Regions from separate parts of the Paenibacillus sp. CFBP13512 genome, predicted to be linked through region 2. Evidence: predicted binding sites of a transcription regulator. Region 2 holds the regulator's gene; the other holds the start of a gene.
What was found. Region 2 encodes LexA, which represses DNA repair genes until DNA is damaged. Its sites were predicted from a motif close to CGAACATATGTTCG; they were not measured.

Region 1: PaeCFBP13512_RS22945 (Y-family DNA polymerase) is a predicted target of LexA. The motif match lies at 1,582-1,595, and genes of this name have one in related genera.

Annotation. Positions count from the first base shown of each region.
Region 1 covers NZ_QGAD01000035.1:4,669-7,852, forward strand. Annotated here, with positions in the region: gene PaeCFBP13512_RS22940 (YolD-like family protein) at 1-303, opposite strand, end outside; gene PaeCFBP13512_RS22945 (Y-family DNA polymerase) at 296-1,561, opposite strand; gene PaeCFBP13512_RS22950 (hypothetical protein) at 1,866-2,528, opposite strand; gene PaeCFBP13512_RS22955 (hypothetical protein) at 2,642-3,184, opposite strand, start outside.
Region 2 covers NZ_QGAD01000003.1:64,978-68,161, forward strand. Annotated here, with positions in the region: gene PaeCFBP13512_RS04730 (glycoside hydrolase family 127 protein) at 1-163, shown strand, start outside; gene PaeCFBP13512_RS04735 (hypothetical protein) at 190-426, shown strand; gene PaeCFBP13512_RS04740 (hypothetical protein) at 542-1,015, shown strand; gene lexA (transcriptional repressor LexA) at 1,091-1,717, opposite strand; gene yneA (cell division suppressor protein YneA) at 1,984-2,544, shown strand; gene PaeCFBP13512_RS04755 (DUF896 domain-containing protein) at 2,753-2,962, shown strand; gene PaeCFBP13512_RS04760 (hypothetical protein) at 3,146-3,184, shown strand, end outside.

The DNA.
Region 1 (3,184 bases), on a different contig from region 2:
AATACAGACTTTCTCAAAAGTATCTTTGCTAAGTACTATATGTTGTTGTAGAGAATCAACTTGGTATATCCTTCCTGATACATCAACTATTCTTCGCTCGTGATAATAGCTAATTTTCACTAACGACTGCTTATAGTGCAGAAGTTGGATAGCCTGATTGATTTCCGCTACACGATCACTAGTTAATATAGGTTTGTTTACATCTTCTTGAGAAGCATACCAGGCATTAATCGCGTCTTGATGTTCAGGCAATATCATTGACTTACGCCATGTTTTGGCTCCACGTCCTTTAAGCTCATCCACTATAATGTCCCCCTATTTTATGTGATCGCTGGATAGCAGTTCCTGCTTCACTAATTGAAGAAGCTCGTAGAATAGCAGCAGAACCAAATTTCGTCTGGATGGTATCTATCGTTTTACCTAATCTACGTAATTTTTCATCTGTAGCGTGAACAAATAAATCCATTTGAATTTCATCATCATCTACCAAGTTTGAAACAGATACAGCTACATGCCTTATACGCCCGTCTACTGTACTTTGATCCAACAATAAGCAACAACTCTCATACAGATATTTAGACAGATCAGAGGCAGATAAGAGTGTTATAGAACGACTATAAGACGTAAGTAAATCTAAACGGTTATATCGTAAACTCAAGGATACGGTATGGGCAGCTAGATGTGCAGATCGTAGTTTACGGGCTAAATAGTCAGTTGCCTCATAGATCACAATCTTTGCTTCAGATACACTATAATCTCTAGCAAGAGTATTCCCTCTTGAGAATCCTTTACGGATCTCAAGGGTAGGATCATGATGTACGGGAGACAAATCAATACCCCAAGCATGCATATAATATTCTTCACCCATAACACCATACGTTCGTCTCAGCCATCCTAACGAAGTATGAGCTAAGTCTTTTAAAGTGAAAATACGTGCTCTATTAAATTGTCTACGCATTTTTTCACCAATGCCCCAGACTTCTTCTACGCGTAGGGGCCAAAGTAATTCCGGCACGTCCTCATAACGACATTCAGCAATACCGGCATGTTTTGCCTGCGTATCCAAAATCACTTTACTGATAAATTTATTTGGACCTATTCCGATGGAGGCTGTAATTCCTGTTCTGTTTAGAATCGTTTGTTTAATATCGACAGCAGCTTCCCATGCAGTTGGATAAATATTGTTTGTAGAATCCAGACAAACTATCATTTCATCAATAGAGTAGATATGTATAGCCTGAGCAGGAACAAACTCGTTTAAAATTCGAACAATTTGCATAGAGACATCCAGGTAACGTTGCATACGGGATTCGAAGACGTGAATATGATGTGTACGAGGAATTTGAAATAAGCGACTACCGGTCCGAATTTGATAACGTTGCTTGAGAGCAGGCGATGCAGCTAGTACTACGCTACTGGAAACTTGAAGATCTCCAACAACGGCAATCATAGCTTGAAGTGGATCAAGTTGATGATCAACAGCTTCTACTGAGGCATAAAAACTTTTCATGTCTACACAGATCATTCGATGTACTTTAAGCTTAGAATAATCAAATAGCATAGCTATCCACCCCTATTATAAGAACATTTGTTCCTATAATAGCATGAAAAATTTTTTTTAGGTACTATTTTAAATATAACCAACGCAATTTTCAAAAATCTATAACATTTATGGGAAATTCAGAAGTTAAACCCTCAATTTTGTTAGCACCAAACGTAAGCTGTCTATGTAGTCGTTAGATGCAGATATTATTTAGAATATTGTACCTACAGATCAATACTCCGTTAAAATTAACAACAAAATGCCATCCAACTTTAATAGCTGGATGGCATTTGCTAAGACATGGAAACTATTTATTTAATCTTTACTGTATTAAATATTTTATTTCTGAAAGGCTAGTGATTATATCATCAAGCGTTGATACTATTATTGCAACAACTTTATCGTTTAAGGGGTCAGAATAAGGTAATGTTAAAATACACGAATACTCATCTGTTTTAAAAATAACATCAATAAAATAAAAGGGGTTATTTGTTATAGGTGGAAGATTTTTGGATTCAACAATAGTCTCTATATCAGAGCTAAGATTAAGAATTTTGCGATCAACTTGAATCGGGAAAGGTTGATTCAAGTCTTTCACATAGCTCTCAATGCCATCTAACAAATCACCATTCCAAACTCTTCCTTCAACTATATTCTCCTTTAGAACAGCTATTTTAAGGTTAGGAAAGAAACTATCAAATAATTCATTTATTTTTTTATGGATAATTGTCTCTCTTTTTTCTTTAATCATGTCTTGATTAATGTCTACTTCCAATCGTATGACCCAATTATCAGATCTTGTGTTTCCTGTTTTTGAAAATTCGATAGTACAATCACTAACCAGTATACTTAAATTGTACCCGGTAGTTAATGTAACATTACCTGCCCATTTTGGTTGTTTGTTCTTATAATTTGATGTTTCAACTGATAAACGTGTATACATACCATCAAAAAGTTCACTTATTTTCTCTTCTAGTTCATTCATATTGATTCCTCATCTATATTGAAATTTAATTACAAAGATAACATTCATAGATATTATGCTGCTTTCTTTAGGTTATACGATATTAGTTCTAAAAAAAATAAATAAGTACCAAATTATATCATGATTTTAAATTGTTTTTTGCTTAATATAGTAGCAGTGAATTTGTTTTCCACATTTCTATTTTCAGTAGTAAAATGACTCCATTCCCCGGCTACAATGATTTTGAGATTTTTATTATCTTTATTCTTATAAATCTCCTTTTGCATCTGGTTATAGAGGTCTACATCATTAAACTTTAATACAAAATGATAATTTTTTTTATCTAGCGGGGCAACTAAATGAATTTCTTTTGTAGCTGGATCATAAATATAACCGTTGTCGAGAATAGTAGATTCAATGAGTCTCCAACCGATCACATCGGTATCATTTGGATACAAATTAATGCTTTCATCATAAAGGAGCATTTTGCCAATCACAATACCATTGTAAGTATCCAAGTAATGATATTGTGTACACATATAATATATTTGCCTTATGGTGTGAGGCGGTTTTAAAGTAGAGGCTCCTTCTTTGTGAGCACCAGGATGTAATTTTTTTGTTTGAGGATTACTGAGAGTTGTTAAATTAAAGAGGGCTTGAGTAAAATCAAATGTTGC
Region 2 (3,184 bases):
AGTAGAAGCTCGAAAAAGAAATATAGAACCAGAGTGGGAAGATGTATTATATGCTTCTAAAGCTCCTCAAACGTATACGTCTACAGCGTTACGTCTAATTCCTTATTACTGCTGGGCGAACCGACAAATAGGCGAAATGCGTGTATGGCTTAATAAAGCTTAATAAACATTCAGAAAGGAGAATACACAATGAAATCCAAAATGAAAATTGATCCCCAAAAATTTGCATACACTGTGATTTCAAGTTATTCATCAGATAAAGAGAATGCAGAAGCGATTGCCAAAGATCATCTGAGCGTATTTTTGAATGCTTATTTTGTAGCAGAAAAATTCAATATATTAGAATCTCAATTAGCAGAAAAAGCAGAAAGTAAAGATTTCAAAGCATTATTAGCTAAATTAATGGATACTAAGCTTTTTGGATAAGGTAGAACAAGATATTAGTTGAAAAAATATAATAGTAAGAGGAAATAAAAGGTATTCATTCTCTCAGATTAGGTTATGATGAAAGGGTAATTTAACTTATGAGAGAGGTGAGGTTATGGGTTGGATTGAGTCTGCGGCAATACGTGCGCGAGAAGAGAAAGTAGAGAAGGAAAAAGCTCATACCTATTCTTTAGAAATCCACGAACATTTTTTAGAACACTGCGAAGATTTATGGATGAAGTTTTCTACGATTTTAGAAGAGATCCAAGAAAATTTCAAAGAAGATTGTAGTGTTCAAAAAAAAGATGGAACTCAATTAGTCATTACAATCGCTCTCGTTGTTATTACGATCAATGCTGTTAAAAAAAATCTGACTGAGCACTATCATGGAGAAGCTTATATAGAATATAGTTGCTCACACAATCCAGGAAAACCTCAACTTGCTGTAGAATCATTATATTTAAATCCAATCGATCATCCTGTGTGGATGTATAAAATGGAGCAGAATGGAAAAGAAGTAGATGTTCCTTTTAGTGAGATCGAAGCTGAAGATGTTATTAAAACAGCTCTATGGAAATATATACAATAAATATGTAATAGTAATAAACTACAAAAAAGACCACTATCGATTAAGATAGTGGTCTTTTCTTATGATACATATGATTTAGTGCAGATTACGGAACAAACCTACAACTTTACCCAAAATCGTAACATGCGTCAGACGTAGTGGCTGATACATAGGATTTTCAGGTTGTAGACGAATATGGTCTTTTTCTTTATAAAAAGTTTTGACCGTTGCTTCATCGTCTTCTGTCATAGCGACAACAATATCGCCATTATCAGCGGTTTGTTGTTGACGTACGATCACGTAATCACCATTATAAATTCCTGCTTCAATCATACTGTCTCCAACTACAGAAAGCATAAATACTTGTCCTTCACCTGTAAAATTCTGTGGTAGAGGGAAGTAATCTTCAATATGTTCTGTAGCTGTAATCGGAACACCGGCGGTTACTTTTCCAATAATAGGAACACGAGATACCGTTTGAGCGAAAAGAATATTACTTTCAGACTCTTCTTGACCCAACAACTCGATGGCACGAGGTTTGGTCGGGTCGCGTCGAATCAGTCCTTTTTTCTCCAAACGATCCAGATGACCATGTACAGTAGAACTAGAAGCAAGACCTACAGCTTCACCAATTTCACGTACAGATGGCGGGTAACCTTTAAGTTTGACTTCATTTCGGATAAATTCCAAAATGGCCTGTTGGCGACTTGAAACTTTTGACATACCTTATCAACCCCAATGCTAGTAACGTTTGGCAAAATTATAACATAGAACTACCGTTCGTACAAACATAAGTTCTAAAATTTGTATATTTATTTGTTATTTGCTTATTTTCGTAGTCTATTCATCATCTAAATAGCATTATCTATAGTCCAAAAGTTGCGATAAAAAACACGAACGAAAGTTCGTAAAAAACTATTGAGTAAAACATATGTTCGTGTTATAGTGAATTTGAGAAAACAAGAACAAATGTTTGGAGCGTGATGAAAATGTTAAAATATACTACATATCGTAGCATCCACAATCAGTCTGAAGAGGATGAACAACAGATTGATACATCAGGATCAGATATACATCATACATCAACAGGTTATTCGGAAAAGCAAGCACAACAAGAAGCTATTCATGCTACACGGGCGGACAAAGATGTAGTTGTGGATGAGTGGACTTACGTACCTACCGTACAGAAGATCCGCAAGCCGATTCAACCAAAAGGCAAAAAGACGTTACGTCAAAAAACACTTCATCTTATCCAAAGCACAGCGCAAAAAGTAAAATGGAAATCAGGCGGACGTTTGATGGTATGTTTTGTTTTTGCAGGCGTATTGTTATACGGTGGAGTCATTCATAATTTCGTAGTTGCAGACAAGGTAGAAGGCCCTACACAAAAAGTAGTGGTACATGCAGGAGACAGTCTATGGAGTATTGCGAAAGAATACAAATCTGTACAGACAGATACGCGAGATTATATTGCTCAGATTCGTAGTGAGAATCAATTGGATTCAAGCGAAATCCAAGCAGGAGATGTGTTGGTTATTCCTTACGATTAATACACTATACTGAACTTAAATATACATGACTTATGGATACATGTATCGCAGGTAGTTTGTGTATGGGATAATGTCATCCGGTTAGGAATATTGTGATCGAACGATCAATATCGTCAAAGTTTGTTGAGATCTATAGATCTTGACAAGCTTTTTTTTACATGTCAAAGTTAGTGGGGCAAAAAGCACACCGATCACATGGAGGTTAATTATGGATATCGATACACTGATTACACGCATCAATGAATTAGCTCGTAAAAAGAAAAGTTCAGGTCTTACAGCAGAAGAAACGATAGAACGTGATGAATTACGTGCTGTTTATTTGAATAATATTCGCAGTAATTTCCGTCAACAATTAGATACAATTGAATTTGTAGAAGATACTGAATCATCGGATAACACCAAAAATAGTCAGAAATAAGAACATATAATAGCTTCAATCCACAAAAGAAAAATGAACGATAATAAGGGTGCTCTGGCCGATCTAGAACAGAGCATCCTATTTTGCTATAGAAATTTGGGGCTTGTTCTGGCATGATAAGATAGAAGGAAGTCTTCTGCTTTTATTGTAAGGCTTACATTATCTATTAGGGGGAAACAAAGTATGTCCCGTTCCTGGGAAAGGCAAGTTCGACGTAACTCA